One region of the Acuticoccus sediminis genome, then DNA from elsewhere that is predicted to be linked to it. Evidence: predicted binding sites of a transcription regulator. Region 1 holds the regulator's gene; the other holds the start of a gene.
What was found. The regulator PhoB, encoded in region 1, activates phosphate uptake and scavenging genes when phosphate is short. The targets are predictions, from matches to a motif close to TGTCATNNANCTGTCAT.
Positions count from the first base shown of each region.

Region 1 (15,972 bases):
ATCTGCCCCATCACGTCGCGCATCAGGAAGATCGGCGCGAACGAGGCGACCGTCGTCAGCGAGGAGGCGAGCACCGGCACCAGCATCTCGGTCGCGCCCCGGACGGCCGCGTCCGTCTGCGGCACTCCGCGCGCGGCGAGCGTGTCGGCGTGCTCGCCCACCACGATGGCGTCGTCGACGATGACGCCGAGCATCATGATGAGCGCGAACAGCGACACCATGTTGAGCGACTGACCGGTCGCCAGCATCACCGCCAGCGTGCCCGCGAACGCCACCGGAATGCCGAGCGCGACCCAGAAGGCGATGCGCGCGTTGAGGAAGATGAAGAGGACGACGAGAACGACCGCGAGCCCCTGCCAGCCGTTGGTGACGAGGAGCGAGATGCGCTCCCACAGCATCTCGGTGCGCACGTCGTAGAGCTTGACGTGCAGAGTCGGCGGCAACGTCGCGCGCAGCTCGTCGAGGTAGGCGCGCACGGTACGGTCGGCGGCGAGCGCGTCGGCGGTCGGCGCGCGCTCGATGGTGAGCTCGATCGCCGGATCGCCGTCACGAAGGCCGGACACCGAGGCGCGCTCGAACCCCTCCGCGACGTTGGCGACGTCGCGCACGGTCACGACCTCGCCCGTCGGCAGCGTCTTGACCGGGAAGGCAGCGATCTCCTCCGGCGTCTTCCCGGCGGCGAGGACGCGAACCTGCCGCTCCACCACGCCCTCGACCACGCCGGACGGGCGGTCCAGCGTGTTGTTGCGCACCGCCGTCGCGACGTCCTCCACCGTGAGGCCGAGGCGCAGCAGGTCGTGCTCGCGCGCATCCACCACGATCTCCCGGTCCCGCGCGCCGCCGAGGGACACCTGGTCCAGACCGCGCGCCATGAGGTCGTCGCGGATGCGGCGCGCGAACGTCTGCAGCGCCGGCTCGGAGAACGGGCCGGAGACGGAGACCTTGGCGACCGGGTCGCGCAACCGGTCGAAGCGCACCTTCGGGCGCTCGGCGTCGTCGGGAAGCGTGGTGATCGCGTCGACGGCCTGCTCCACGTCGGAGTAGGCCTTCTGCATGTCCGTCCCGGCCTCGAACTCGATCGAGGTGAAGGCCGAGCCCTCGCGGGCGATGGAGCGGATGCTGTCGACGCCGGTGAGGTAGCGCACCGCCGGCTCCACGGCGGTCAGGATGTTGTCGGACACGTCCTCCGCGCTGGCGCCCGGCCAGGGGATGCGCACCTCCACCTCGTTGAGGTTCGCAGGCGGCCAGAACCGGGTCGTCAGCCCGGTCAGGGCGTAGACGCCCACCGCGAGCATCAGCGCCATCAGGAGGTTGGCGGCGTTGGGGTGGCGGGCGAACCCCGCGATGAGCCGCATCAGGACGGCTCGCGCCGGGCTTCGCCGGTGTCGTCCAGATCGACGCGGCGCACCTTGAGGCCGTCGCCCGCCTCGGCGAGGCGCGTCGTCACGATCTGGTCGCCCGGTTTCAGCGGGCCGCGCACGATCGCCTCCGACCCGTCCCGGGCAAGGACGGTCACGGGGATGCGCTCCAGCCGGTCGTCGTCGCCGATGACGAAGACGTGGTCGCCGTAGAGGGCGGTCGTCGGCACGCGGGCGGACTGCGGGTGCGGCCGGTCCGGCACCGCGACCTCGACGAAGGCACCCGGACGCGGCAGCGCCCCCGGCGGCAGCTCCAGCCGGGCGTAGACGTCGACGCCGCCGGTGTCGCTCGCCACCTTGGCGCCGATGCGGTTGACGACGGCGGTGTAGGTCAGCGGCTCGTCGCCGATCAGCCAGGCGACGGCGATTTTCGCGCCGATCAGCGACTTGCCGGCGATGAGGCGGCCGTAGCGCTCGTCGGACAGCACGAACCGCACCTCCAGCCCGTCGGCGCGGACCAGCGTCACGGCGACGTCGTTGGCCTGGAAGATCCGGCCGAGCGCCGCCGTCTCGTTGAGGACGATGCCGCGAAAGGGGGCGGCGAGGACGGTATCCTCCAGCGCGCGCTCCGCCTCCTCGACGGTCCACTCCAGGCGGTCGATCTGGGCGCGCTGCTGGTCGAGGCGCGCCTCCTCCCCCTCGAGGCTGTAGCGCGCCTGATCGACCGACTGCTGCCGCTGGCTGACGAGGAGGCGCCGCTCGTCGACGGCGCGGTCGGTGATGGTGCCGCTGCGCAGCGTGGTCGCGCGGTCGAGGTCCCGGGTGGCGAGGGTGAGCTGCTCCTCGGCGCGGGCGAGGTCGCTGCGGCCCATGGCGATGCGGCTCTCCGCCTCGCGAGCGGCGGCCTCGGCTTCCTTCAGCTGGGCACGGGCCTCGCGCAGCGCGCCGGAGTAGGCGAACGGGTCGATGCGCACCAGCGTCGCCCCCTCGTCCACCATGCCGCCGACGGCAAGGTCCGGGTGAACCTCGACGACGCGGCCGGGCGAGGCGACGCGCAGCTCCGCGCTCTCGAGCGCCACCACCTCGCCGAAGGCGCGCAAGGTGGCGCGGTTGGTGGCGATCTCGGCGTCGACGGCGGTAACGGAATAGACGGTCTCTGCAGGCCGGGTGCGGGCCGCGTGGTCCGCCGCCCCCCCGTCGACGAGGCGGTCGGTCCAGGCCCAGGCCGCGAACAGGATGACGGCCGGCAGGATCGCCTGCGCGGCCAGACGCAACAGCCGGACGAGAGCGCGCCTCACAGCGCGGCCCTCGTCCGGCGGGGCGTCAGTGCGCTGCCCCGCGCTCGTCCAGTGTGTCCGGGTCGAACACGTACTGTGTGTTGCAGAACTCGCATGTCACCTTTATCGCGCCGTCCTCGACCATCGAGGTCCGATCGTCGTGGCTGAACTGGTCAAGCATCGTCTTGATCTTGTCAGTTGAGCAGCGACAGTCTGCACTCAAGCTGAACGGGTCGAACACCCGCACGTCCCGCTCGTTAAACAGACGCAGCAACAAACGCTCGGCCGAGATGTCCGGGTCGACCAGCTCGTAGTCCTGCGCGCTCTGGGTCCGGGCGGCAGCCTCGACCCAGGCGTCGTCCTCCTCCCGCTCGTCGCGGGCGGCACCGTCCGGCGCGTCGCCAGGCGCGATGTCGCGAACGACGATGCGGTCGGACGCGTCGGGCAGGAACTGCACCGTCACGCCGCCGCCGCGCCAGCTCCGGCGGGGCTCCTCGCCGGGGCGACGCTCCATCGTCTCGGCAACCGCCAGGCGCACCATGGTCGGGATCTGCTCGGACTGCGTGAAGTAGGTGTGCGCCACCTCCTCCAGGCTGTCGCCCGTCATCGCCACAATCCCCTGGTAACGGCGCACCGTATCCTTCGGGTCGATGGTGAGCGCCATCGTCCCTTCGCCGACGATGTCACGCAGGGTGTGGTCGTCGGCGAGCGCGGCGACGGCCTCGGGGTCGAAGCGGGCATAGCCGCGCAGCCCCTCGGGCGTGGTGAAGTCGGTGACGAGCAGCGACACGGGTCCGTCCGACTGGATCTGGAGGACGACGCGGCCCTCCATCTTCAGCGCGGTGGCGAAAAGGACGTTGAGGATCACGGCCTCGCCCAGCAGGCGGGACACGGCGGGCGGATAGTCGTGCCGGCGCAGAATCGAATCGAGCGACGACCCGAGCCGCGCGACGCGGCCACGCACGTCGAGCTCCTCGACGGAGAACGGTAGGACACAATCGTCGGCAGTGGCGGTCACAACAAGAACCTTATTTTCAGCGTGATGATACGGCCGCCGGCCCTGGTCGGGCGCGACGCGCGGACGTCTCCTGCGGTAAGGCAGGCCCACTATATAGGAATTTCAAACCAGCCCGCCACACGGCGGCCGATGCACTACTCGTGCCGGTCGTCCCGGTGCTTCTTGCCCGACAGGCCGAGCCCGCGCTCCAGCCGGGCGACGGCGATCAGCACGACGAGGCCCACCCCCGTGACCACCACGGCGAGGAGCCACTGCCCGACCCCGACGGCCAGCCCCACCGCCGCCGACAACCACACGCTGGCGCCCGTCGTCAGCCCCCGGACATGACCGCGCGTCAGGACGATGAGCCCGGCCGCGAGGAAGGCGACGCCCGACGTCACCGCCTCGATCAGGCGCAGCGGGTCGAAGCGCATGTCGTCGCCCTTGACGTCGGCAATGAGACCGAGGGCGATCACCGCGAACGTCGCCGAGGCGATGCCGACGAGCATGTTGGTCCGCAGTCCCGCCGGGTGGGCGCTGACCTCGCGCTCCATGCCGATTGCGCCGCACAGCACCGCGGCTCCGACGATGCGCAGCACGATCACGACCGCCCCCGGCCCGGGGACGTGGCCGAACTCGGTCGCGAGGATGTCGGAGAGCGCGTCCATACCGGGGAGAATGCATCCGTCGGCGGTCGGTTCGGAATTGCACCGATCGTCTCAGAGAGAGACCGGACCTACTTCCGGGTCGCCGCCCTGCCCGCCGGCCGGAGGTCCGTCCCGGCACGCGCCGCGGACGGGCCGAGCACCGGCGGCCGCGAGGGCCGCCGGCAGCCACCTCAGCCGAGGCGGTCGAACACGTAGGCGAGGATCGCCTTCTGCGCGTGGACGCGGTTCTCGGCCTCGTCGAACACCGCCGACTGCGGGCCGTCCATCACCGCGTTGGTCACCTCCTCGCCGCGGTGGGCGGGGAGGCAGTGCATGAAGATCGCGGACGGTCCCGCCACCTTCATCAGCTCCTCGTTCACCTGGTAGGGGCGGAAGACGTGGCGCCGCTCCTCCTCGTCCTCGTCCCCCATGGAGGCCCAGGAGTCGGTGATGACGACGTCGGCGCCGCGCACCGCGCCCTGCGGCTCGGTGCCGACCTCGATCTCGGCGCCGAGACGGCGCGCGGTGTCGATCAGCATCGGGCGCATGGCGAACTCCGGCGGCGTCGCGATCCTCATCCTGAAGCCGAGCTTGGGGGCGGCCTCCAGAAGCGTGGCGAGCACGTTGTTGCCGTCGCCCACCCAGGCGAGCGTCTGCTTCTCGAGGGCACCGACGCGCTCCTCGATGGTGATGAGGTCGGCGATGATCTGGCACGGATGCGACTTGCGCGTCAGGCCGTTGATCACCGGCACCTGCGCCGCCTCGGCGAAGGTGGTGAGGCCCCCGTGGTCGAGCATGCGGATCATCACCGCCGAGACGTAGCGCGACAGCACCGTCGCCGTGTCGGCCAGCGACTCGCCGCGGCCGAGCTGCATTTCGCTGCCGGAGGCGACGATGGTGTCGCCGCCCAGCTCACGCATGGCGAGGTCGAACGAGAAGCGCGTCCGCGTCGACGGCTTCTCGAACAGCATGGCGAGCGTCTTGCCGCGCAGGCGGTCGGTGCGGATGCGCCCCTCCGCCTTGACCCGGTGGCCTTCGTCCAAAATGGCGCGGAGCGCCTCAGGGGTCTGAGACGCGATGTCCAGAAAGTGCTTGGGGGTCATACGACCGCGGTATCCTTCTTCGCCTTTTCGACGGCCACGCCTGCCGCTTCGAGCCGCTGCGCCGCCTCGCGCAGATCCTCCTGCGTGGCCACGAGGCCGGGGAGGAAGCGCACCACATTGTCGCCCGCCGGAATGACGAGCAGGCCGGCATCGCGCGCCGCCGTCGCGACGTCGGCCGCCGCGACGCGGCATTTGACGCCGATCATCAGCCCTTCTCCGCGCACGCCCTCGAACACCTCGGGGTGCGAGTCGACGACGCTCGACAGCGACTGCATGAGGAAGGCCCCCTTGCGCTTCACCTCGTCGAGGAAGCCATCGGCGAGGATCACGTCGAGCACGCCGTTGGCGACGGCGCAGGCGAGCGGGGTGCCGCCGAAGGTGGTGCCGTGGGTGCCCGGCGTCATCGCATCGCCCACCGCGGCGGTGGCGAGGCACGCGCCGATCGGGAAACCGCCGCCGAGACCCTTGGCGGAGGTCAGGACGTCCGGCGTCACGCCCAGCGCCTCGTAGGCGAAGAGAGTGCCGAAGCGGCCGACGCCGGTCTGGATCTCGTCGAAGATCAGGACCAGTCCGTTGTCGTCGCAGATCTGCCGCAGCGCCTGCAGGAAGCCGCGGTCGACCATCTGGATCCCGCCCTCGCCCTGCACGGGCTCGACCATGATCGCGGCGGTCTCCGGGCCGACGGCGGCCTTCACCGCGTCGATGTCGCCGAGCGGCAGCTTGTCGAATCCGGGCGCGGGCTCGCCGAAGCCCTCCATGTACTTGGCGACGCCCGTGGCCGCGAGCGCGCCCAGCGTGCGGCCGTGGAAGGCGCCCGTGAAGGTGATGATGCGCGTCCGCTCGGGGTGCCCGCTCACATATTGATAGCGGCGCGCGGTCTTGATCGCGGCCTCGTTCGCCTCGGCGCCCGAGTTGCAGAAGAAGACGCGCTCGGCGAACGTCGCGGCGGTCAGCCGGTCGGCGAGGCGCTCCTGCTCGGGAATGCGGTAGAGGTTGGACGTGTGCCAGACCTTCGTGGCCGCCTCCTGCAGCACGGCGACGAGGTGCGGGTGCGCGTGGCCGACGCCCGTGACGGCGATGCCCGACCCCATGTCGAGGTATCGTCGCCCGTCGGAGCCCACGAGCCACACGCCCTCACCCTTCTCGAAGGAGATGTCAGCGCGGTTGTAGGTCGGGAACAGGCTGTTCGTCGTCATGGGTTCACTCGCGATGTATGCGAAGGTCGTTCCGAGCGCCCCCAACGGGCTACTGCGGAACAGGCGGGCTTTCTTTCCGATGGTTGGGGAAAAAGCAAGGTTTGAGTCGCCGTGGACTCGCCGACTCTAGACCGTGAATCCTCAAATCTCTTACGATTCCGCGGGTAAAGGCAAGACATCGCCCGACTCCATAGTGCCCCGCACCCACCGGTTTGGGCTGTGGACCGCGTGTGGATCGGCCGTGAGCAAAGGGATTCGCGATGAGCTGGACCGACGAGCGGATCGAGGTTTTGCGCAAGATGTGGGCAGAAGGCATGTCCGCCTCGCAAATCGCCAGTTCGCTGGGCGGCGTGACCCGTAACGCGGTGATCGGCAAAATCCACCGGCTCGGCCTCTCCGGCCGGGTCAAAGCCCCCCAGGCGCGGGCGACCCGCGCCCGCAGTGCGCCGCCGCCGGTGGCAAAGCCCGCCGCGGCGCCGCGTGTAATGGCCGCCGGCGCGGTGGCCGTCAAAGTGGTCGAGGAGCCGGAAATGGAGACCGCGCCCCGGCCGGTCGCAGAGGTCGTGCACCTGACCGACGGCATCACCCTCATGGAGCTCTCCTCCGCGCACTGCCGCTGGCCGGTGGGCGATCCGTCGAGCGCGGACTTCCGTTTCTGCGGCGCCCGCGTCGCGGTGGGCGAGACGTACTGCAGCGCGCACTGCGAGCAGGCCTTCCCGTCGCGCCGCTCGACCAAGTCGAACTGACGCGGCCGACACGGCCGGCCCGCCGATCGGGCGGGGCCGGCAGGCGCGCCGAGGCGCGCCCCACGCCGGATGCCGGCGACGCCCCTCCGCTCAGCGGATGTGGAACTGGTCGTTGAAGGCGTAGCCCGCGCCGCGCACGGTGCGGATCGGATCCTTGGCCTTGCCGCGATTGATCGCCTTGCGCAGTCGGCCGATGTGCACGTCCACCGTGCGCTCGTCCACGTAGACGTCCCGCCCCCACACCCCGTCGAGGAGCTGCTCGCGCGTGAAGACGCGGCCGGGGGACTGCATCAGGAACTCCAGCAGGCGGAACTCGGTCGGGCCGAGGTGCACCTCGCGCGTCGCGCGGCGCACGCGGTGGGTCGTGCGGTCGAGCTCGATGTCGCCGGCCTTCAGCAGCGTGGAGACCACCGCCGGCTTGGTGCGCCGCAGAATGGCGCGGACCCGGGCCATCAGCTCCGGCGTCGAGAAGGGCTTCACCACGTAGTCGTCCGCGCCCGTCGCGAGGCCGCGGATGCGCTCGGTCTCCTCGCCGCGCGCCGTCAGCATGATGATCGGCAGGTTCTCCGACTGCGGCCGCGAGCGCAGGCGCCGGCACAGCTCGATCCCGGACAGGCCCGGCAGCATCCAGTCGAGGATCAGAAGGTCCGGCAGGCCCTCCAGGAGCTTCAGCTCCGCCTCGTCGCCGCGGCTGGCGCTCTCGACGTCGTAGCCTTCCGCCTCGAGGTTGTAGCGCAGGACGAGGACCAGCGGCTCCTCGTCCTCGACGATCATGACCTGCGGCAAGTCAGTGGCCTCCGCGACCGTTCTCGGGCTCGGCCCAGTCGGCGGACAGGTACGACGAGGAGTCCCCCTTGGCCCGCGCCTCGACCGGCTGCTCGCCCGTGATGAGATAGTGGATGTTCTCGGCGATGTTGGTGGCGTGGTCGCCGATCCGCTCGATGTTCTTGGCGCAGAACAGGAGGTGCGTGCAGAACGTGATGTTGCGCGGATCCTCCATCATGTACGTCAGCAGCTCGCGGAAGATCGACGTGTAGATGGCGTCGATCTCGTCGTCGCGGCTGCGCACGTCGAGCGCCGCCGAGAGGTCCTGCGAGGTGAACGCGTCGAGCACCGACTTCATCTGCTCGAGCGCGATGTCGGACATGTGCTCGACGCCGAGCGCCACGCGCGGCGGGTAGGCCCGCCCCTCGATCGCGAGAACGCGCTTGGCGTTGTTCTTGGCGAGATCGCCGACGCGTTCGAGGTCGGAGGAGATGCGCATCGCCGCGACCAGCTCGCGCAGCGGCTTGCCTTGCGGACGGTGCGCCGCGATCAGGTCGACGGCATGGTTCTCGACGCTGCGCTGCATCGCGTCGAGGCGCTGGTCCGCCTCGATGACGGCGCGCGCACGCTGCGTGTCGATGCGCGTCAGCGCGGTCACCGAGTCCATCACCAAATGTTCAGCGAGGCCGCCCATCTCGGCGACCTCCGCCGCGAGACTGACAAGCTCGCGGTCCCGATCACGTGCCAGCACCAACGCGCTGCTCCTCACTCGAACCAAAGGCGGTTGCTTAAACTTATCCGAAAACGCCGGAGATGTAGTCGCGCGTACGCGGCTCCTGCGGGTCGTTGAAGATGCTCGACGTCGGGCCTTCCTCGATGAGGTCGCCGAGGTGGAAGTAGGCCGTCCGGTCGGAGACGCGCTGCGCCTGGCTCATCGAGTGCGTCACGATGATGATCGTGTAGTTCTCGCGCAGCTCCTTGATGAGGCCCTCGACGGTCGCGGTGGCGATCGGGTCGAGCGCCGAGCACGGCTCGTCCATCAGGATGACTTCCGGCTCCACCGCGATCGCACGGGCGATGCACAGGCGCTGCTGCTGGCCGCCGGAGAGGCCGGTGCCAGGCTCGTGCAGGCGGTCCTTCACCTCGTTCCAGAGACCGGCGCGGACCAGCGACCGTTCGACGATGACGTCGAGGTCCGCCTTCTTGTGCGCGAGGCCGTGGATGCGCGGGCCGTAGCAGATGTTCTCGTAGATCGACTTCGGGAACGGGTTCGGCTTCTGGAACACCATGCCGACACGCGCGCGCAGCAGCACCACGTCCAGCGAATGGTCGTTGAGGTCCTCGCCGTCCATCATGATCTCACCGAGCACGCGGCAGCCGGGGATCGTGTCGTTCATGCGGTTGAAGCAGCGCAGGAACGTCGACTTGCCGCAGCCGGACGGGCCGATGAACGCGGTCACCGCCTGGGCCGGAATGTCGATCGAGATGCCGTGCACGGCCTCCTTGGAGCCGTAGATCACCGAGACGTCCCGCGCCTCGATCTTCACCGGGCGCGGCGCGGGATCGGGAATGCGGATCGTCTGGAAGCGGTTGTGGGCGTGCGGATTGTTGGTCTTGGGCGCTTCGGCCATGACTTGAGCAGCGGTCATGTGATCGGTCCTTGATTACCAGCGGCGCTCGAAGCGGTGGCGCATGAAAATGGCGAACGCGTTCAGCGTGATCATCACGCCGAGCAGGACGAGGATGGCCGCGGACGTGCGCGACTCGAAGAAGTTGCGGTTCTCGTTGCCCTGCCAGAGATAGATCTGCACCGGAAGCGCGGAAGACTGGTCGAGCGGGGTCGACGGCACCGACGCGACGAAGGCGTTCATGCCGATGAGGAGCAGCGGCGCCGTCTCGCCCAGCGCCTGGGCGACGCCGATGATGGCGCCGGTCAGCATGCCGGGAACGGCGAGCGGCAGCGTGTGGTGGAACATCGCCTGCGTCGGCGAGGCGCCGATGCCGAGCGCGGCCTGGCGGATCGACGGCGGGACCGCACGCAGCGCGGCGCGCGAGGCGATGATCACCGTCGGCAGCGTCATCAGCGAGAGGACGAGGCCGCCCACCAGCGGCGCCGACAGCGGCAGACCGAAGAAGTTGATGAACACCGCCGCGCCGAGCAGGCCGAACACGATCGAGGGCACCGCCGCGAGGTTGTTGATGTTCACCTCGATGAGGTCGGTCACCCGGTTCTTGGGCGCGAACTCCTCGAGGTAGATCGCCGCCATCACGCCGACGGGCACCGCCACCACCATGACGATGAGCATCATCATGACAGAGCCGACGATGGCGCCCAGCAGACCCGCCGTCGCGCCCGAGGAACGCGAGTCGACGTTGGTGAACAGGGACGAGGCGAAGTCCATCCGGATGACGCCGTCCTTGTAGAGCTCGTCCGACCACTTCTGCTGCTCCTCCGAGAGCTGCTGGAAGCGCTGCGGCAGGTCGCGGTCGATGTTGCCCTTCAGCCAGACGTCGACGTTCTCCGACGCCACCAGCGCGACCGGGACGGTCTGGCCGATGATGCCGGGATCCTTCTCGACCATCTCCCAGAGCTTCACGCGCTCGTTGGAGGCGACGAGGCCGAACGCCGTGCGGCGCATGTCCGGCGCGCCGGCGGCCGGGACGTCCTTGGCGATCGCGGCCTGGATCAGGCTGTCCCACTTGGCCCGGCGAAGGGCGCGCTGCCAGGAGAGCAGCTCGTCGTGGAAGTCGGCCGCCGACTGGCCGGGCTGCTGCGTCGGCCGGGGGTCGATGTCGATGATCTCGGGATCGAAGGTGAGGTTCAGGTGAAGCGTCGCCTGCCAGAAGGCGGGGATGCCCTTGTAGAGGATCGACCCGAACAGGATTCCGACCAGCGATATGCCGATCAGGATCGCGCCCAGCCCCATCGACTTGAACATCGTTTCGGAACGATGCCGCTTGCCGAGCTTCGAGGCGACGAGCTCGCGGTTCGATTTGCTCTGCGGCATGGCGGGCAGAGCATCCGTCGTTGTCGTGGCCATCGGTTCTATTCGTATTGCTCGCGATATTTCCGGACGATGTAGATGGCCACCACGTTGAGGCACAGCGTGATGACGAAGAGCGTGAGACCCAGCGCGAAGGCAACCAGGGACTGCGGCGAGGCGAAGTCGGTGTCGCCGGTCAGCTGATTGACGATCGTGACGGTCACGGTCGAGACCGCGTCGAAGGGGTTGGCCGTCAGCACCGGCGAGTTGCCCGCCGCCAGCACCACGATCATCGTCTCGCCGATGGCGCGCGACACGGCCAGCAGGAAGGCGCCGACGATGCCCGGCAGCGCTGCCGGCAGGATGACCTTGCGGATGGTCTCGGACTGCGTCGCGCCGAGGCCGTAGGAGCCGTCCCGCATCGCCTGCGGCACCTGGCTGATGATGTCGTCCGACAGCGAGGAGACGAACGGGATGATCATGATGCCCATCACGATGCCCGCCGTGAACGCGGACGTGGCGTTGATGGACAACCCGACCATGCTGCCGAACTCGGACAGGAAGGGGCCGACCGTGAAGGCGGCGAAGATGCCGTAGACGATGGTCGGGATGCCGGCGAGGATCTCGAGCAGCGGCTTGGCGAAGAAGCGGAACTTCGGCCCGGCATATTCCGACAGGTAGACCGCCGCGAGGAGGCCGACCGGCACCGCGACGCACATCGCGATGATGGTGATCATCATCGTGCCCCACAGCAGCGGGAGCAGGCCGAACTCGCCCTGGCCGGACGAGCCGGTGGTCGAGAAGCGCGGGTTCCAGGTGGTGCCGAAGAAGAAGTCGACCGGGCTGACGTAGGTGAAGAAGCGCACGGCCTCGCCCAGCACCGACAGCACGATGCCGACCGTCGTCAGGATGGCGATGCCGGAGCAGACGATGAGGACCATCTCGATCGCCGTCTCGATCCGGTTGCGGGCCCGGAAGTGCGGGGAGATCCTGCGCCGCGCGACCAGCGTGCCGGCGAAGGCGGCGACCGCTGCGAGCGCGAGGAGCGCCAGACGGCCGATCCACTCGAACGAGCGCAGGGTCCGGACGGCCTCGAGCTGATAGGGCTCGGGCGTGCCGATGACGCTGACGCCGTTGAGGATGTTCTCGATCTGGCGGGTCTGGCTCGACAGCTCCGCCGGGTCGTTCAGCACGGCCTGCGGAAGGTACGAGTCGATGATGGCCGCCTGGAACTGCGGAAACAGCAGCGTATAGGCGATGAAGACGATGACCGCCGGGATGGCGCACCACAGAACGAGGTACAGCCCATAGTACGGCGGCCGGGAATGGAGGCGCTGCCCGGTCTTCGCGGCGATCCGGCGACTGGCGCTGGCCCCCCACGTGTAGACGAAGCTCAGAACGATCAGAATGATCGCTAGGGATATCATTGTGTTCACGTCTGGGCCAAACCTTCGCTCGGCGTTGCTACGGACACGGCCCCGAGAGGTAGCCGTCGTCGGCGTCGTGAGTGTGGCAAAGCGCGCCATGCAAACGCCGACCGCATCGTGCGGTCGGCGTCGGTAGTCATGCGGGGTTCCGTGACGGCCCCCCGCGACCGTCAGCCCTTAGAGCTCGACGTTGGTCTTGTTCTCGATCTTGTCGATCTGGGCGTCGCGCTCGTCGGCCGAGAGCGGGATCAGGCCCATGTCGGAGAGCGGCGAGCCGTCGCCCGAGATGTCCTCGGAGACGAAGAACAGGGCGTAGTCGGCGAGGCCCGGGATGGCGTCCATGTGCTGACCCTTGATGTAGAAGTACAGCGGACGGGACACGGGGTACTCGCCGGTGGCGATCGTCTCCATGGACGGCTCGACACCGTCGATGGTGGCAACCTGCAGGCGGTCACGGTTCTGGTCGTAGAAGGACAGACCGAAGACGCCGACGGCGTTCGGCTGGGCGTCGAGACGGCCGAGCGTCTCGGTGTAGTCGCCGGCGACCTCGATCACGCGACCGTCCTGACGCAGGGCCAGGCACTTCTCCTCGGCGGCGTCGCCAAGGGCCTCGATCGCCTCGAAGGACTCGCAGCCCGGCAGGACGACCTTCTCTTCGAACACTTCGCGGGTGCCGTGGTTGGTGCCCGGGATCACGAGGGTGATCTCCTGGTCCGGCAGCGCGGCGTCGATCTGGTTCCAGTTGGTGTACGGGTTGGCGGCGAGCTTGCCGTCGACCGGAACCTCGGCGGCGAGCGCCTGGTAGAGCTGCGCCGGGGTCAGCTGGAAGTGACCGGTGCTGATGTCGGACGCGAAGACGATGCCGTCGTAGCCGATCTTGATCTCGACGATCGAGTCGACGCCGGCTTCGTTGCACGCGTCCACTTCCTTCTGGCGGATGCGGCGCGACGCATTGGCGATGTCGATCGTGTTCTCACCAACGCCCTGGCAGAACTGGCGCAGACCGCCCGAGGAGCCACCCGAACCCACGACCGGGGTGTTGAACTCGGGATAGGCGTTGCCGAACTCTTCGGCGACCACCGACGCGAACGGCAGAACCGTGGAGGAGCCGGCAATCTGGATCGTGTCACGGGACTGGGCGGCCGCGCCGGTGGCGACGAGCGCGCCGGCCGCCGCGAGCGCGGCGATGCTGGTGAATTTCACAGGGATGCTCCCTCGAGTTGAACTCGTTTTTCCAAGGGCACGGCGCGCGAACCACGTGTGTTCGTCCCGCCCCGTGTCTGGGCCCCGAGGTAGAGAGCGGACAAAACGTTACTGTGTCAGTCCGGTGAAGTTTATATGACGGCGTAAGTTACTGAAATTAATATCAAACTCGGGGCTCAGCCGAACCTTATCCGAAGTTGTGTGACGATTGCTCACATCCTAGCGTCGCAATCCGCACGTTCGCAACCCTGCGGTTCGGCCCCAAACGGGTCGGCAAGGCGGGATCCGGGCGAGGAATGGCCTGCTGCTCCCGGTCGACTCCGGCCCGTCAGCGTTAACTTATTGGAGTGCGGGCCTTTATGGAAAAACCTTGTCTGCAGAGTATCCGCCGGGGCCCTGCGCGCGTCAGTCGGGCCGGGACACGGGCTCCGGCACCTCTGCCAGCGGGATGCGCACGGTGAAGGTCGAGCCGGCGCCGAGCTGGCTCCTCACCGTCAGCCGGCCGCGGTGGCGGTTGATGATGTGCTTCACGATCGCCAGCCCCAGCCCGGTCCCGCGCCGCGCCCGCGACTCCTCGATGTCGACGCGATAGAAGCGCTCGGTCAGCCGCGGAACATGCTCCGGCGGGACGCCCTTGCCGAAGTCCTGCACCGACATCGCCACCACCGGGCCGGACACGGTGTCCTCCCGCGCCGCACCGATCAGCACGCGCCCGCCCTCGCTGCCGTACTTCACCGCGTTCTCGATGAGGTTGTTCAGCACCTGCACCATCTCGTCGGAATCGCCGCGGATCGGCAGCGTCTCCTCCGCCACGGCGAGCTCCAGCGTGACGTTCGCCTCGTCGGCGATGCCGCGCGTCATCTCCACCGCGTAACGGGTGATCTCGGCGCAGTCGATGATCTCCGTCGGGCGCACGTGGCTGCGCATCTCGATCCGCGACAGCGACAGGAGCGAGTCGGTGAGGCGCTTCATGCGGTCCGCCTGCTCGCGCATCAGGGCGAGGAACTGGTCCCGCGTCTTGGCGTCCTCGCGCGCCGGGCCCTGCAGGGTCTCGATCATGCCGGTCAGCGAGGCGAGCGGGGTGCGCAGCTCGTGGCTGGCGTTGGCGACGAAGTCCTCGCGCATGCGCTCGAGACGCTGCTGCTCGGAGAGGTCGTGGACGTAGACGGCCATCGCCTGCACCGGCTCGCCCCCCTCCCCCGTCAGCTCCAGCGGCGAGATGAACGCCTCGTAGTAGCGCCGGGTCGGCACCTTCTCGGCCCAGCGGGCACGCTCGGACAGGCCGGAGCGGCCCGCCCGCTCCACGGCGCGCACCAGCTCGGGCACGCGCAGCGCAAAGGAGATGGGGCTGCCGATGCTGACGATGCCCATCTGCTCGCGCGCGGCGCGATTGACCCACAGGATGGTCGCGTCCTGCGAGATGACGATGCACGCATCGGGCGAAGTGTCGAGCAGCGCCTTGGCGTCGGAGGACAGCGGCGCGCCCGCCTCGTCCTCCACTTGCGCGACGATTCCGGCGTGCGCGGCGCGAGGTCGCAGCACGAACGCTCCCGCCACGAGCAGAATCACGAGACTGGCTGCGCTGGAAAGCACCGCACACACGATTATAGCGACCGCGGCCAGCAGCACCGCGAAAATCTTGGCTGTTCGACGCAACACGCCCGTATCATCCTTCAGGTCGACCCTCACGTAAGCTTCATTTGAGGGTTCACCACTCGACCCTAGTTTGAGCACACTTTGCGAAGCCAATGTGAAGGGGCGCAACATGCCGAATTTCATCAAGCCTAGATGGGCGCTCCCCGAGCGTGCGGCGACGCCTGAATCGATCTTCCTTGCTCGTCGCTCGCTCATCAAGTCGGCCGGCCTCGGCGTGATCGGCGCGGCGCTCGCCGCACCGTCCGCACACGCCGGACTGCTGGACAACCTGTTCGGCGCCAACACCCCGCCGACCGACACCGAGCCCGACCCGACCACCGACCTCTACCCCGTCCAGAGGAACGAGGCGTACACCGGCGGCCGGCCGCTGACCGACGAAGGTCTCGCCACAACCTACAACAATTTTTACGAGTTCGGGTCCCATAAACGCATCTACGACGGCGCCCAGAAGCTCCCCCTCCGTCCCTGGACCGTCATCCTCGACGGCATGGTCGAGGAGGAGCAGACGGTCGACATCGACACCCTGATCCGCCAGATGCCGCTCGAGGAGCGGATCTACCGCCACCGCTGCGTCGAGGCGTGGTCGATGGTGGTGCCGTGGTCGGGCTTCGCG
Region 1 covers NZ_QHHQ01000001.1:278,983-294,954, forward strand. The annotation lists gene DLJ53_RS01135 (efflux RND transporter permease subunit) at 1-1,355, opposite strand, end outside; gene DLJ53_RS01140 (efflux RND transporter periplasmic adaptor subunit) at 1,355-2,656, opposite strand; gene DLJ53_RS01145 (Hsp33 family molecular chaperone) at 2,682-3,743, opposite strand; gene DLJ53_RS01150 (MgtC/SapB family protein) at 3,788-4,300, opposite strand; gene argF (ornithine carbamoyltransferase) at 4,471-5,382, opposite strand; gene DLJ53_RS01160 (aspartate aminotransferase family protein) at 5,379-6,578, opposite strand; gene DLJ53_RS01165 (GcrA family cell cycle regulator) at 6,839-7,324, shown strand; gene phoB (phosphate regulon transcriptional regulator PhoB) at 7,415-8,110, opposite strand; gene phoU (phosphate signaling complex protein PhoU) at 8,112-8,840, opposite strand; gene pstB (phosphate ABC transporter ATP-binding protein PstB) at 8,884-9,720, opposite strand; gene pstA (phosphate ABC transporter permease PstA) at 9,754-11,097, opposite strand; gene pstC (phosphate ABC transporter permease subunit PstC) at 11,136-12,509, opposite strand; gene DLJ53_RS01195 (substrate-binding domain-containing protein) at 12,678-13,709, opposite strand; gene DLJ53_RS01200 (ATP-binding protein) at 14,109-15,245, opposite strand; gene msrP (protein-methionine-sulfoxide reductase catalytic subunit MsrP) at 15,469-15,972, shown strand, end outside.

Region 2 (15,972 bases), 1.1 Mb from region 1:
AGCGAGATCTGGGTCACGCCGTCGAGCGGCCAGCGCAGGGCCGCCGCCGCGAGGGAGAAGGCGGAGGGGGCGGGGTGGATGGTCATTTCGTCCGGAGCGAGGTCCCGCAGGAGGGTGGCGGCGATGCCGTGGAGGAGGGGGTCGCCGCTCGCCAGCACCGTCGTCGCCCGGCCGCGGCGATCGAGGAGCGCCGCGACGCCGTCGGCGAACGGGCGGGGCCAGGGGCGGCGGCGGGCGTCATCGATGCCGGCCGCCACGAGGAGGCGTTCCGGCCCGAAGACGGCCTCGGCCTGCAGCGCGTCACGCGGCGCGCCGGGGGCGAGCGCCCCCGACGGCAGGCAGCCGATCACGGTGAGCCACGGCTGGGTCACGTCGGACCCACCGGGCGGCGGGTCGCGGCGGATCCCGTCATGCGCCCTCGAGCTGGACTGTCGCGTTGGCGGCGGCGTTGACCGCTGCCCCGGCCATGGCCGATCCGCCCCGCCGCCCCTTCACCGTGGCGAAGGGGAAGGTCGCCATTGCGGCGAGCGCGGCCTTCGACTCCGCCGCGCCGACGAAGCCGACGGGGAAGCCGTAGACGGCGGCGGGCCGGGCACCCTGCCGGATGAGCTCCAGTAGCTCGAAGAGCGCCGTCGGAGCGTTGCCGATCACCACGACCGCGCCGTCTAGGTCGGCGGCGGCGCGGCGGATGGCGATCGCCGAGCGGGTGGTGCCGGCGGCCTTCGCCTCGGCCGGCGTCTCGGGGTCGTTGATGTGACAGCGCACCTGTTCCGGCGGCACGAAGCGCGCCGAGATCGCGAACCGGGTCATCTCGGTGTCGACGATGACGGGCCGTCCGGCGGCGAGCGCCCGCTGCGTCGCCTCGATGACCGGGCCGGAGACGATGATGTCGCCGAGGATCCCGGTGTCGCCGGCGGCGTGGACGATGCGCTCCGCGACGGGCGCCGCGGCGCCGAAGCGCGACAGGTCCGCCTCGGTGCGGATGATCGCGAAGGACTGCGCCGTGATCGCCTCGGGATCGCGCTCGTAGGCGTAGGCGCCGGCGGTCACGACGCTCACGGGGCCCAGCGGGTGCGCCTCGTGCGGGTAGCGCGGATGGTGGTGGCCGTGGTCGTGCCCGTGGTGGTCGTGGCCGTGGCCCTTGTGGCCGTGCTCGTGGTCATGGTCGTGGTGACCATGCCCGTGACCGTCGTGGGCGTGCCCGTGGGAATGGGCGTGCCGATGGTCGTCGGCGTGGGGCGTGTCGCCGTGATGGTGATGGTCGTGCTGGACGGGCGTCAGGACGCGGCAGGCGCCGGTACAGAAGGTGTCGCAGAGCCGGCACGTCTCGACCGATGCGCCCGGGGCGGACGCACCCATGCCCTCGACGTGGTGGTGGTGGCTTTCCTGCGGGGCGCCCACCTCGGCCTCGAAGCCGAGCACCTGCACGCGGTACTTGCACATGCCGCAGTTCATCGCCGCCGGCCCGTCGAGGAGCTCCGTCACGCGCTCGGCGAACGTGTCGATCACGGCCGGATGGTCGCCGAGGTAGGCGGCCTTGGCGAAGGCGATCTCCGGATGCCGCGCGGCCACCGTGTCGGTGAAGCCGTAGATGCGGTCGATCAGCACGCCGGAGAACAGGAAATAGGGGAAGACGACGACGCGCTTGAAGCCGAGCCGCGTGACCTTCTCGAGGCATGGCTCGACCAGCGGGAAGGTCACGCCGGAATAGGCCGTCTCGCACCAGCCGAAGCCGAAGCCCTCCCACAGGAGGCGCGCGACCTTCGCGACGTTGGCGTTGGCGTCCGGGTCCGACGCGCCGCGGCCGACGACGACGAGGCAGGTGTCCGAGGCCGGCGCCGGGCCGTGGGCCGCGTCGAGCGCCTCGACGGCGGCGCGAACGCGGTCGCCCGCGGCGCGCAGCATCCGCGCGTCGACGCCGAGCTCGCGCCCGTAGTCGATCCTGAGGCCGTTCGCGGCGGCGTAGGTGTTGAGGACGCTCGGAATGTCGTTCTTCGCGTGCATCGCCGCGAAGAGCATGCCCGGGACGGCGAGGATGCGCGAGACGCCAGCGTCCCTCAGCGCATCGAGCCCGTCCCGGATCACCGGATTGGCGAACTCCAGATACCCATACTCGACCGGCCAGTCCGGAAAGCGGCCCTTGAGCGCTGCGGCGACCGTCGCGAACTCGGTCACCGCGCTCCTGGACCGGGAGCCATGGCCGCAGACCATGACCCCGATACGCTCACTCACCGAAACTTCACCACCGCGACGACGGCAACGGCAAGGACGGCGACGACGGCGATGACCGCGCCGAGCGGGTCGACGGCGTGCGTGTGGCCGTCGGCGAGGGCGGTGTGGCCCGGGTGGGCGTAGGCGGCGGAGGTGGCGAGGAGGGTGGCGAGTCCGGTCGTCAGGGTGCGCATGTCGTCTCCGATTTGTGAGGCGCGCACCGGGATTGTGGGGGGATCCCGCCTTACGGCAGCCGTGGATCTGGCCCCCGGGTTGGGTCGGCCGCACCGCGATCGCTTTCAGTTCCTCCACGGAACGCTGCGCTCAAGGAGCTATCAGTCTGCCCAAACCGTGACAAGATCTTACGGTTCTGTGACTCGCCATGCCGGTGTGAACGAATTATTCACCTTACGTGTTTCGCTGGTGTCGGCCTGTCCCACGCTGGCACTGATCGATTGGGAAAGGACTTACTGATGCTGAAGGCACCGCTGTTTGTTGCTGCCATGCTCGTCATCGGCTCCGGCGCCATCGTGAGCGGCGTCCACGCCGAGGAGAACCCGAGTCTCGATATTTCGGGCAAGTGGAAGGGAAAAGGTTTCGTCCAGAAGGACGACAAGTCGCGCAAGATGAACGTGACGTGCCAGATCGAAGGCGAGCAGAACGGCAACGACATCGGCTTCGACGGCGAGTGCCGGGCGATGATGGTGCTGAAGCGGGCGATCGGCGCGGACATCCAGCGTGAGGGCGTGCGCTACCGCGGCACCTATGTCGGCTCCAACGCCGGCCCGGCGGAACTCGACGGCGGCCCGCAGGACGACGGGCGCATCGTCCTGACGATGACCTTCCCCAAGACGATCCACGGCGACGACATCGCGACCATGACGATCGAGCCGGCCAACGACTCGATGTTCAAGATCACCACGGTCGACACCATGGACGACGGCCAGACGAAGGTGACCACCGCCGAGATCACGTTCGAACGGAACTGATGGCCGGTCTCGCTTCCGGCATCCGGACGGCGCGGTGCGACCCCGCCACGGCGGCGACGGAAGGTGTCTGCCGGTGCGGCCATTCGGAAGGATGCGGCCGGCATAACGCATGCTTATGTGAGTGGCGCCGCGTGCGTCCGATTGGCGCGACGGATCGGTCATTTTCGGGTGCCGACCGGCGCCCGGGCCTCCATCGGGAGAGGTGAGGGCGGTGGAAATGCGCCGAAAGTCGTAGCGTTCCGGGGCGCTGGACCGGCCGCGACCCCGTCGGCAGGCGGATCGGCGAAGTGCCTCAGCGGAGAGCTGTTTTCGCGCCCTGCGACAGGGCGCCCCCTACCGGTTCTTCTTGCAGTTCCGCTGCACTCTTGCCATATCTTACGCAACTCGGAGGGTCTGTGCCCGCACAGCCCGCCGGCTCCGCTGGATAAACCATAGGAACCTCAATGGCGACCTGGAATCGGAACACGACTGTACGGCCGACCACTGGAGCCGTGCAGTATGACGCCTCCATTGACCAGGGCCTGCGCAGCTACATGCTCCAGGTCTACAACTACATGGCGATCGGCCTGGCGCTGACCGGTGTCGCCGCCCTGGGGGTGTTTGCCCTCGCCACCACGCAGGATGCCGCTGGCGCCGCCGCGCAGATCGGCAACGGCATCTACCTGACGCAGTTCGGCGTCACGCTCTTCACCACCCCGCTCAAGTGGGTCCTCGCCCTTGCCCCGCTCGGCATCGTCTTCTGGCTGTCGTTCGGCGTCCACAAGATGGATCCGGCCAAGGCGCGCGGTCTGTTCTTCCTCTACGCCGCGCTCGTCGGCGCGTCGCTGTCGACGATCTTCCTCGTCTACACCTCCGAAAGCATCGTCCGCGTGTTCTTCATCACCGCGGTCTCCTTCGGCGGCCTGAGCCTCTACGGCTACACGACGAAGAAGGACCTGTCCGGGATGGGCTCGTTCCTCATCATGGGAGTGATCGGCATCTTCATCGCGATGCTGGTGAACATCTTCCTGCAGTCGTCCGCGCTCCAGTTCGCCATCTCGATCATCGGCGTCCTGGTCTTCGCTGGCCTCACCGCCTACGACACGCAGCGGATCAAGGAGAGCTACTACGTCGGCGACGACGGTGCCGTGGCCGGCCGCAAGGCGGTGATCGGCGCGCTCCAGCTCTACCTGGACTTCATCATGATGTTCCAGTTCCTGCTGTCGCTGCTCGGCAACCGCAACTAAGACACACGGCCGGATACGGCTTCTGGAAGGGCGCGGACCACCGCGCCCTTTTTTGTTGTCCGCCGCCCGGGTGCCGGCAGGAACACGAGGCGATCCGCGCGGACTGGACGCGCATTTCGAGTCGCGGTCATAACGCTGTCACGAACGCTCCCTAGCGAGGCGACATGACGGCACCTCCCACCCGACAGTCGATTCTGAGATCCCTCGCGCTGGCCGAACCGGCGGAGCTCGCCGCCGTTCTGCAGCGCGTCGCGCCCGAGGCGCCGCACACCGTGGTGCGCGGGCCGGAGACCGGCCTCGTCATGGTGCGCGGCCGCATCGGCGGCGGCGGCGCTCCGTTCAACGCCGGCGAGGCGACCGTCTCGCGCTGCGTCGTGCGGCTCGCGAGCGGGGAGGTCGGGTTCGGCCACGTCATGGGGCGGGACGGCACGCGCGCGCGGCAGGTGGCGCTGCTCGACGCGCTGGCCCAGACACCCGCCCACGCCACCGCCGTCGCCAAGGCCGCCGTGACGCTGGAGCGGGACCGGCTCGCCCGCGAGGCCGGCCGCGCCCGGGAGGTGGCCGCGACGCGGGTGGACTTCTTCACCATGGTGCGGGGCGAGGACTGATGGAGAGCGCCATCCTCGAAGGCGCCTTCGCGGCGCCGGTGTTCGACTCGCAGGCGGCCTTCCGCGCGATCCTCGCCGCCCTCGCCGAGCCCGGGACGGCGCATCGCCTGCCCGCGTCCGCACCGCCCGCGCCGCTGTCCCCGACGGCCGGCAGCATCGCGCTGTCGCTGTGCGATCACGAAACGCCCGTGGCGATCGACCCGGCGTTCCGGGCCGCCGCGCCGTGGATCACCTTCCACACCGGTGCGCCGGTCACCGACGACCGCACGGCCGCGCGCTTCGCCTTCCTCTCCGGCCTCGACACGATCCCGCCGGGCTTCGGCGTCGGCGACGACCTCTACCCCGACCGGTCGGCGACGCTGGTCGCGCCGATCCGCCTCGAGGGACGCCGGATGACGCTGAGCGGCCCGGGGATCGACGGTACTCGCACCATAGCGGCGTCCTTCACCGACGCCTTCCTCGACGGCTGGGCGGCCAACCGCGCGCTCTTCCCGCGCGGCCTCGACCTCATCCTGGTCGACGAGATCAGCGGCGCGGTGCTGGCGCTGCCCCGGACCACGGAGGTGACATGTACGTCGCGGTAAAAGGCGGCGAGGCCGCCATCGCCAACGCGCACCGGCTGCTCGCCAAGGACCGGCGCGGCGACCCCGCCGTCCCCGAACTCACCGCCGTGCAGATCGCCGAGCAGCTGACCCTCGCCGTCGACCGCGTCATGGCCGAGGGCTCGCTCTACGACCCGGAACTTGCGGCCATCGCCATCCGCCAGGCGCGCGGCGACATGATCGAGGCGATCTTCCTCGTGCGCGCCTTCCGGACGACGCTGCCCCGCTTCGGCACGTCGCGGCCGGTCGACACCGGGTCGATGGCGCTCGCCCGGCGGATCTCGGCGACCTTCAAGGATCTTCCCGGCGGCCAGGTTCTGGGCCCGACCTTCGACTACACCCACCGCCTCATCGAGGAGGACCTGTCCGCCGAGCCGCCGGCGACCGCCGACCCGCTCGGTCCCGCCCCGCGCGTTACGGACGTCCTGGGCGGCGAGGGCCTCGTCGAGCCGGACGGACAACACGGCACGGCCGGGGGCGGCGGCGAGGAGGAGCCGGGCGACCTCACGCGCGAGGCGACCGTGCCGCCGCTGTCGCGCGCCGTCCGCCTGCAGGCGCTCGCCCGGGGCGACGAGGGCTGGCTCCTCGGCCTCGCCTACTCGACGCAGCGCGGCTACGGCCGCAACCACCCGTTCGTCGGCGAGATCCGCACCGGCGTGGTGGAGCTCGAGCTCGACATTCCCGAGCTCGGATTCGCCGTCACGCTGGGGGCGATGACGCTGACCGAGTGCCAGATGGTCAACCAGTTCCACGGCTCGGCCACGGAGCCGGCGCAGTTCACGCGAGGCTACGGCCTCGTGTTCGGCCGGGTCGAGCGCAAGGCGATGTCGATGGCGCTGGTCGACCGCGCCCTCCGGGCCGACGAGTTCGGCGAGGACCGCGTCGCGCCGGCGCAGGACGAGGAGTTCGTCATCGCCCACTCCGACAACGTCCAGGCCACGGGCTTCGTGGAGCACCTGAAGCTGCCGCACTATGTGGATTTCCAGGCCGAGCTGGAGCTCGTGCGCAAGCTGCGCGCCGCCGCCGAACGCGACGCGGCGAGGCGCGGGGACGCGGATCGGGACCGCCAGGAGGCCGCCGAATGAGCCCGCGCCCGGCGGCCGCCCGCCCGTCGCAACCGCCGGAGGCCGCCCAATGACCAACGCCCGCGCCATCGTCCTCGCCGGAGCCCTCGTCGCGCTCGGGATCGCCGTGCAGCCGCTCGTGCGCGGCGCCGCCGTGACGCCGGCGGTCGCCCAGAACGACGCCGATCTCCAGGCCTTCGCCGACTTCCTCGGACAGCAGCACCAGCAGACGCTGACGGGTCTGGAGCAGATCTACGACCGCCTCGGCGAGACCAACGACCTGCTCGCGCGGATCGCCGACCACATGGCGCCGCCGCCCGTCGAGACCGAGAAGCCCAGAGCGCAGCGGCGATGACGACGACGCTCACCTACAACTTCGCCTACCTCGACGAGGCGACGAAGCGGATGATCCGCCGCGCCATCCTCAAGGCCGTCGCGATCCCCGGCTACCAGGTCCCGTTCGCGAGCCGCGAGATGCCGATGCCCTATGGCTGGGGCACCGGCGGCGTGCAGGTCACCGCCGCGCTGATCGGCCCGGACGACACGCTGAAGGTGATCGACCAGGGTTCGGACGACACCACCAATGCCGTCTCCATCCGCGCCTTCTTCGCCCGTGTGGCGAACGTCGCCGTGACGACCCGCACGGAGGAGGCGACGATCATCCAGACGCGCCACCGCATCCCCGAACGGCCGCTGACCGCCGGGCAGATCCTCGTCTATCAGGTGCCGATCCCCGAGCCGCTGCGTTTCCTGGAACCGCGCGAGACCGAGACGCGGGTGATGCACGCTCTCGAGGAGTACGGCCTCATGCACGTGAAGCTCTACGAGGACATCGCGCGGCACGGCCATATCGCCACCACCTACGCCTACCCGGTGAGGGTGGAGGGCCGGTACGTGATGGACCCCTCGCCGACGCCGAAGTTCGACAATCCGAAGATGAACAACTCGCCCGCCCTCCAGCTGTTCGGTGCGGGGCGGGAGAAGCGCATCTACGCCCTGCCGCCCTACACCGAGGTGGTCAGCCTCGATTTCGAGGACCATCCGTTCGAGGTGCAGGCCTTCGAGGAGCCGTGTGCGCTGTGCGGCGCGACGGGCGTCTACCTCGACGAGATCGTGACCGACGACCGGGGAGGGCGCATGTACGCCTGCTCGGATACGGACTACTGCGAGCAACGCCGTGCCGGATGACCTCGCCGGGCTGGTCCTCAGGGCCGCCGACATCGGCGACGCCGACGCGCTGAACCGCCTCACCAACCTTCCGGGCGTGCGTTACGGAACGCTGCGCATGCCGTTCACGCCGCTGTCGGCGACGCGCACGATGCTGGCGAACGAGGACCCGAACGTCCACCGGATCGTCGCGATCATGGGCTGCAAGCTGGTCGGCATCGTCACGCTGTTTCGCGGCGTCGACCGCACCGCGCACAAGGCCGGGATCGGCATCTGCGTGCATGACGCGTTCACCGGCCGCGGCGTCGGCAACGCACTCATGGCGGCGGCGACCGACCTCGCCGACAACTGGCTGGGGCTGCGCCGTCTGGAGCTCGACGTCTCCGTCGACAACGCGGCCGCGATCCACCTCTACGAGAAGCACGGCTTCGAGCACGAGGGGGTCAAGCGCGCGGACAGCCTGCGCGGCGGGATGCTCGAGGATGTGCTGATGATGGGGCGCCTTCGCGACGCGCCGCCGCGCCAGAGCCCGGAGGGCGCCCGATGACCGAGACGCCCCTCCTTCGCGTCGAGGCGCTCACCACCCGCTACGGCAGCAGGACCGGGTGCGAGGACGTCTCGTTCGCCCTGTGGCCGGGTGAGGTCCTCGCCATCGTCGGCGAGTCGGGGTCCGGCAAGACGACCCTCCTCAACTCCGTCTCGCGGCGCATCGAGCCGACGTCGGGCACCGTCACCTACACGATGCGCGACGGCACCCCGCGCGACCTCGCGACGCTGACGGAGGCCGAGCGGCGGCATCTCGGCCGCACCGACTGGGGCTTCGTCCACCAGAACCCCGCCGACGGGCTGAGGATGAGCGTCTCCGCCGGCGGCAACGTGGGCGAGCGGCTGATGGCGGTCGGCAGGCGTCACTACGGCGATATCCGGCAGGTCGCGGCGGACTGGCTGGAGCGGGTGGAGATCCCGGCCGACCGGATCGACGACGCGCCGCGGACCTTCTCGGGCGGCATGCGCCAGCGCCTGCAGATCGCGCGCAACCTCGTCACGCATCCGCGCCTCGTCTTCCTCGACGAACCGACGGGCGGGCTCGACGTCTCGGTGCAGGCGCGGGTCCTCGACGTGATGCGCCGCCTCGTCGCCGACATGGGGCTCTCGGCCATCCTTGTGACGCACGACCTCGCCGTCGCCCGCCTGCTGGCGGACCGGATGATGGTGATGAAGGACGGCCACGTCGTGGAGGAGGGGCTGACCGAGCGCGTGCTGGAGGACCCTCAGCACCCCTACACCCAGCTCCTCGTCTCCTCGATCCTGGCAGTCTGACGGCATGACGACGCAACCGACCGGCGGCGCGACGATCCTCGAGGTGGAGGGCCTCGCCAAGACGTTCACCATGCATCTGCGCGGCGGGGTCCGCCTCCCGGTGGTCGCGGACGCCGCCTTCAGCGTGGCGGCGGGCGAGTGCGTCGTGCTGGGCGGCCCGTCCGGGGCCGGCAAGAGCTCGGTCCTCAAGATCGTCGCCGGCACCTACGCGGCCAACCATGGCGCAGTGCGGGTGCGTCACCGGGGCGGGATGGTGGACACGACGCGCCTCTCCGCGCGCGAGATGGGCGCAGTGCGGCGCGAGACCATCGCCGACGTCACCCAGTTCCTGCGCGCCATCCCCCGCGTTCCGGCGATCGACCTCGTGGCCGCGGCCGGCACCGGCGAGACGGCACGCGATGAGGCGGCGCACCTCCTGACGCGGCTCAACCTGCCGGAGCGGCTGTGGTCGCTGCCGCCGGCGACCTTCTCGGGCGGCGAGAAGCAGCGGGTGAACATCGCCGCCGGCTTCATCCGCCGCACGCCGCTCCTGCTGGTGGACGAGCCGACCGCGAGCCTCGACCACGCCAACCGCGAGGTCGTCGTCGAACTGATCCGCGAGAAGAAGGCCGCCGGAACCGCCGTTCTCGGCATCTTCCACGACCGCGACGTGCGCGATGCGGTATGCGACCGCGTCGTCGACGTCACGAAATTCGCACCGGGGGACGCCGCGTGAAGCTGTCCGAGGCACCGACCATCCACCCCACCGCGACGGTGACCGACACGACCATGGGGCGCTGGACCGATGTCGGCGCCTACACCGAGATCAGCGCGTCGAGCTTCGGCGACTACAGCTACATCGTCGACGACGGGCAGGTGCTGTTCTCGACGGTGAAGAAGTTCGCGTCGATCGCCTCGCACGTGCGGCTCAACCCCTCGAATCACCCGATCGAGCGGGCCGCCGCGCATCATTTCACCTACCGCTGCGCCGACTATTTCGAGGACGCCGAGCACGATACCGGCATCTTCGAGTGGCGCCGTGCCGATACCGTCACCATCGGCAACGACGTGTGGATCGGGCATGCGGCGACGGTGATGCCGGGCGTCACGGTGGGTGACGGGGCGGTCATCGGCTCGGGCGCGGTGGTGACGCGGGACGTCGCCCCGTACACGATCGTCACCGGCATCCCGGCGCGACCGTTGCGGCCGCGCTTCCCGGCCCGCATCGGCGAGCGGCTGATGGCGCTCGGCTGGTGGGACTGGAGCCATGAGCGCCTGCGCACCGCGCTCCCCGATTTCCAGGCGCTGCCGGTGGAGACCTTCCTCGAGAAGTACGAGTAGAACGCCGCTCAGGGGTCCTTCTTCTTCAGCCGCGCGGCGTTGGCGATCACGAGGAGCGCGCCGGCCACGAAGGCGATGGGGACGGCGTCGTCCTTGGTGAGCCGGCCAAACGGCGTGGCGGCGAGCTGGTCGGCGATGCTGCGCCGTGGCGGGCGCTTGCGGCGCGGCGGCGGCGGGACGGGCTCCGGGGCTGGACGCCGCCGGTCGAGCCGGTCGAACGCGCGGCGCAGCACCGGCCGCGCGCCGGCGACGGCCCGCCGTGTCCGCGCCTCGCCTTGCCGCACGGCACCGCGCGTCGCCTCCGTACCCCGGTCGACGAGGTCGAGGAGGCGCTCGCGGGCCAGCGCTCGCGCCGACAGCGGGACCTTGCGCAGCGCCGGGGCGCCCTGCGCCGTCTCGGCGCTCGCCTCCAGCGCGACCAACCGCTCGTCCTCGAGGACCATCACAAGGCTGAACGCGGCCAGGGCGGTAAGGTCGACGAGACCGTAGAGCCCTTGCTGCGCGGCCGGTCCGATGAGGTCGAGGAGGCTCGGGCCGAGGAGGGCGATCGCCGGCCACATCGTCCACAGCACCATCAGGGTCCGCGCGTGCCGCTCGTAGACGTCGAGGCGCGCGGGGCCGCTCGCGACCGCGGCCTCGCGCACCGGGCCGCGCAGCAGCGCGAACATCAGCCCCATCGTGAGCAGCGAGACGACGAACCAGATCCACGCCGCCGCACCTGTCTGCCCGACCGCGACGGCGCGCGTCGCCACCATCGCGACGTCGAGGAAGACGACCGTGAGCGCCGTCGGCAGCAGCGCCTGACCCGCCGGGACCGCGGTCGCGAGCAGGGACGCGGCGAGCACCGGCGTCGTGAGGAGCCAGATGACGTGGTGCGTGTCGACGGGGTGCGGGCCGACGTAGACCGCCGCGCCGCGCGCCATCACCACGTAGTAGAGCGCGGCCATCAGCGCAGCGCCGCCGTGAAGCGCCGTGCGGGCCGCCTGACGCGGCGTCGCGAAGCCGCCGAGGGCGAGGATCGCGACCGCGCCGATGGCGAGGCCGGCGGCGACGACCCATTCGATGGCGGCGCTCATCGCGCGGGTCCGCGGTGGACGGTGCGCCGCAATGTCGACGGACTGTCACAATCATGTGTGAGATGACGGCTGCGGTGGTCTATCCCAGGCATCGCTCGCTCCCACACGCTCCGTATTGTTTGTTGCGTAGCAAACGAAGGTGCCCGGGATTGGTTCGCCTCACAGCCGACGAAGGTTCGATGCGTTACGCCGTCTATCTGACCCCGCCCGACGGGGCGCCCCTTGCCGAAGCCGCCGCCACGTGGCTCGGCCGGTCGCCGTTCCCGGGCCCGGCCGGGCCCGCCGCCGCGCCCGCCTTGGCGCTTCCCGAGGTGCCGGCGCGCTACGGCTTCCACGCCACCATGCGCGCCCCGTTCGTTCTGGCGGAAGGGCGCACCGAGGCCGACCTTCTCGCCGCCTTCGAGGCGTTCGCGGCGCAGCGCTCCGTCCTGCACCCTGTGCTCGCCATCGCGCCCCTGTCGCGCTTCGTCGCGTTCCGGTCCGACGATCCGGCGCTGAGCCGCGCGGCGCAGGAGACGGTGGAGGCGTTCGAGCCGCTGCGGGCGCCGCTGACCGAAGCGGACCGCGCCCGGCGCAGCCCCGACAAGCTCACCAGCCGCGAACTGGATCTTCTCGAGCGCTGGGGATACCCCTACGTCATGGAACGTTTCGTGTTTCACATGACCCTGTCCGGACCGGTGGGGGAGAGTTTAGACACCGTCACCGCCGCCGCCAAATCCCATTTCGGTGCGCTCGACGGTGCGCCTCACCCCCTCATTCTCGCCATCTATCGGGAGGATGAGCCGGGCGGCCCCTTCCATGTGATCGCGACGCAGAACGCCGCCGCCTCCTCCAACTCGGACCGATCCCGTTGACCACGCTGACCAATGCCACTCTCGTCCTCCCCGATGAGGTGATCCGCGGCCACATCGTGCTCGAGGACGGGCGCATCGCCGCCATCGGCGAGGGCGACGCGCGCGGCGAGGACATTGAGGGCGACATCATCGTCCCCGGCCTGATCGAGCTGCACACCGACCACCTGGAGACCCACGTCGCGCCGCGCCCGAAGGTGCGCTGGAACGTGACGGCGGCGATCCAGGCGCACGACGCGCAGATCGCGGCATCCGGCATCACCACGGTGCTCGACGCGCTGCGGGTGGGCCTCGACGCGGACGCCGACATCTCCTCGCAGGATTCGCGGAACTTCGCGGACGCGATCACCAGCGCCCAGAACGAGGGGCGGCTGAGGGCCGAGCATCACTTCCACCTCCGTTGCGAGGTGTCGGACGAGATGGCCGTCTCGGGCTTCGAGCTCTTCGACGACGTGCCCGAGGTGCGTCTCATCTCGCTGATGGACCACACGCCCGGCCAGCGGCAGTTCCGCTCGCTGGAGGCCTACCGGATCTACTTCCAGGGCAAGAGCGGCATGTCGGATCCCGAGTTCGAGCTGTTCCAGGCCGAGCGTCGGGCGCGGGCGGCGATCTGGTCGGACAAGAACCGCAAGGCGCTGGCGGAGCGGGCCAGGGGACGCGGTGTCATCATCGCGAGCCACGACGACGCGACCACGGAGCATGTCGACGAGGCGATCCGCGACGGCGTGACGCTCGCCGAGTTCCCGACCACGGTGGAGGCAGCGGCGGCGTCGCGCGAGGCGGGGATGCAGATCCTGATGGGCGGTCCGAACCTCGTTCGCGGCGGCTCCCACTCCGGCAACGTTTCGGCCGGGGAACTGGCGGACAAGGGGATGCTGGACATCCTGTCGTCGGACTACGTGCCGTTCTCGATGCTGCAGTCGGCGTTCGTCCTGTCGGACCGCGAGGGGTGGAGCCTGCCGGCGGCCGTCGCGACGGTGACGGCCAATCCGGCGCGCGCGCTGGACATGCCCGACCGCGGCACCCTCGTTGAGGGGCTCCGCGGCGATATCGTGCGGGTGCGCCGCACCGGCGCGGGCGAGATCCCGGTCGTGCGGAGCGTCTGGCGCGCGGGCGACCGCGTCCTCTAGCCGTCGGCCGAGGGTCGGCCGCCGCCCGCCCGGGCCGGTCAGGCGGCGCGGACCTCGGTGAGGAAGCTGGCGAACACGTCGCGGAGCTGGGTGGTGACGTCGCTCATCCGCGTTGCGGTATGCTGCACGTCGTGAGCGTCCGTCTGCGTCTTCGCCGCCGCGTCCACCACGCCGCTGACCGAGGCCGAGGCGGTCTCCGACCCCTTCGACGCGGCGTTGACGCCAGCGCCGATATCGCGTGTCGCCGCGCTCTGCTGCGCCATCACCGAGGAGATGCCGAGCGCGGATGAGCGCAGCGAGTCGAACCGCCCCAGGATGTCGTCGATGCCCTGAACGGCAGAGCGGGTGCCCTTCTGGATGTCGTCGATCTGCTTGGCGATCTCGTTCGTCGCCGCAGCTGTCTGGTTGGCGAGGGCCTTCACCTCGTGCGCCACCACCGCGAAGCCGCGGCCCGCGGGACCGGCCCGCTCGGCCTCGATCGTCGCGTTGAGGGCGAGGAGGTTCGTCTGCTCTGCGATGTCGGCGATCATGGTCGCGACGTTGTTGATCGCCTCGGCCGCGCTTGCGAGGCCGGTGACCCGCGCCGACGTCTGCGTCACGGCCGTCGCCGCCTCGTCGGTCGCCTTCTGCGATGCGTTCACCTTGCTGGAGATCTCGTCGAACGAGCTGTGGAGCTGCTCGATCGCCGCGGCGACGCCCTGGACGGCCCGGGCGGCGGAGTCGGAGGAGGACTTCGCCTCGGTCGAGCCGCGGGCGGTGTGGTCGGCCGTCAGGGCGAGGTGTTCGGCGACCGACGCGAGGGCGTGGCTCATGTCGTCGAGGTCGGCGAGCGTGCGCTCCGCCCGCGACTGGAACTCGTTGATCGCCTCGTTGACGCGCCTTGCCCGCGCCTCGTCCTGGAGGTGGCGGTCGTGCTCCTTTCGGACGAGCGCCTTCCGCTCGTCCTCGCTGCGGCGCATGACGTCGAGCGCGCGGCCGATGTCGCCGATCTCGTCGGTGCGGTTGGCCTCCTCGATGACGATGTCGGTCACGCCCTCGCTGACCATGCCGATGTGCGTGACGATTCGCCGGATCGGCCGCTTCAGCCGGTTAACGTTCAGGGCCGACACCAGCACGCAGACGACCGCCATGATGCCGTTGCCGGCGAGGACGAGGAGGAACTCCAGCCGTGCCGCGGCCGTGTGGTGCTGCGCCGAGGTGAGGAGGCTGCGGGCGGCGGCGTCCTCTACGTCCTTGAGGTCGTTGATGCGCGCGGTGGCCGCTGCGAACCATTGGGGTCCCGTGACACCGTCGAGGCTGCCCGAGGTGACGCTGGCGTGGGCGAGGTCGCGCAGGGCGTCGACGCGGTCCGAGGCCGGGCTGTCGAGCGCGTCGCGGAGGAGATCGAGCTCGGAGGGGCTCGCCTGCGTGTCGGCGAGGTCGATCAGGGCGTGCTGGGCGGCGCCGAGCTGGACGAACCGGCGGTAGAGGTCGGTCGAGAAGTAGCCCATGCCGAAGCCAGCGGCGCCGACTGCCCGCTCCAGCCCCGCCTTCTCCTTCGCGTCGAGGATGGCGACGTAGAAGTTGGCGGACCGGGCGGTGGCGAGGTCGTCCACGCCGTATGCGATGAGGCTGGTGGTGGCGAGGAGCTGGTCGATGATCCCGGTGTAGGCCTTCGCCATCTCGGGCGCCGTCAGGGTGAGGTCGCCGACCGCCTCGCGGGTGCGGGGGAGCGCCTGCAGCGCGGCCATGACGTTGCCCGTCTGCTCGGCCATCGTGCCGGAGTGCGTCTCCCTGGCCATGGCGCCAGCGAGGTTCTGCTGCGCGGTGTCCGTCATCCGCTGCTGGTCGCCGATGAGCTTGCGGAACTCCTGGCCGCCGCCGGAACCGATGAAGCCCGCCGAAAGGCCGCGTTCCTTCTGGAGCTCGTGCGCGAGCGTGCCGAGAAGCGGTGCGAACTCGAGGCGCGCCTCGGCCTCCGCCGCCTCGTGCCACTTGCTGCTTTGTTCGCTCAGGATCCAGCCGCACACGGCCGTGAGGCCGACGAGAGGCACCATCGCGACGAGAAGAATCCGTGTGCCGAGCCGCATATTATGCACCCACAGGTCAATCGAGACGCTGACCCTGGATTAGCAGCGGACACTGGAGCGGGGCCGACTGCCGCGAGACGACCAGATCGGCGGGCGGGATAACACCTATTCGTCGCCTGACGGTCCGGGACGCCGGCGAGCGCCCGTCGGCTCCCGCCGGTACGCCGGCCCACCGCTGGTGCGGCGACGGTGGCCCGGTACCGGGAAGGCCCGCGACAGTGGCGGTTTCGCCGATGAAACCAATCCCTGAACAGACCGTTACATGGCTGGAAGGCTCCGCGATGCGGGCGCCGGCCGTGGCTCTCGCGGCCATGCTTCGCGACCGGGGCTCGCACGAGC
Region 2 covers NZ_QHHQ01000001.1:1,355,457-1,371,428, forward strand. The annotation lists gene cbiE (precorrin-6y C5,15-methyltransferase (decarboxylating) subunit CbiE) at 1-371, opposite strand, end outside; gene DLJ53_RS36755 (precorrin-8X methylmutase) at 409-2,232, opposite strand; gene DLJ53_RS35110 (DUF6732 family protein) at 2,229-2,405, opposite strand; gene DLJ53_RS05845 (hypothetical protein) at 2,685-3,200, shown strand; gene DLJ53_RS05850 (Bax inhibitor-1/YccA family protein) at 3,644-4,426, shown strand; gene phnG (phosphonate C-P lyase system protein PhnG) at 4,591-5,034, shown strand; gene phnH (phosphonate C-P lyase system protein PhnH) at 5,034-5,618, shown strand; gene DLJ53_RS05865 (carbon-phosphorus lyase complex subunit) at 5,603-6,721, shown strand; gene DLJ53_RS05870 (hypothetical protein) at 6,771-7,055, shown strand; gene DLJ53_RS05875 (alpha-D-ribose 1-methylphosphonate 5-phosphate C-P-lyase PhnJ) at 7,052-7,888, shown strand; gene DLJ53_RS05880 (GNAT family N-acetyltransferase) at 7,878-8,414, shown strand; gene phnK (phosphonate C-P lyase system protein PhnK) at 8,411-9,187, shown strand; gene phnL (phosphonate C-P lyase system protein PhnL) at 9,192-9,902, shown strand; gene DLJ53_RS05895 (DapH/DapD/GlmU-related protein) at 9,899-10,507, shown strand; gene DLJ53_RS05900 (bacteriorhodopsin) at 10,516-11,583, opposite strand; gene DLJ53_RS05905 (DUF1045 domain-containing protein) at 11,763-12,437, shown strand; gene DLJ53_RS05910 (alpha-D-ribose 1-methylphosphonate 5-triphosphate diphosphatase) at 12,434-13,564, shown strand; gene DLJ53_RS05915 (methyl-accepting chemotaxis protein) at 13,603-15,633, opposite strand.
Region 2: a site for PhoB is predicted at 4,552-4,568, ahead of phnG (phosphonate C-P lyase system protein PhnG). Genes of this name have one in related genera too.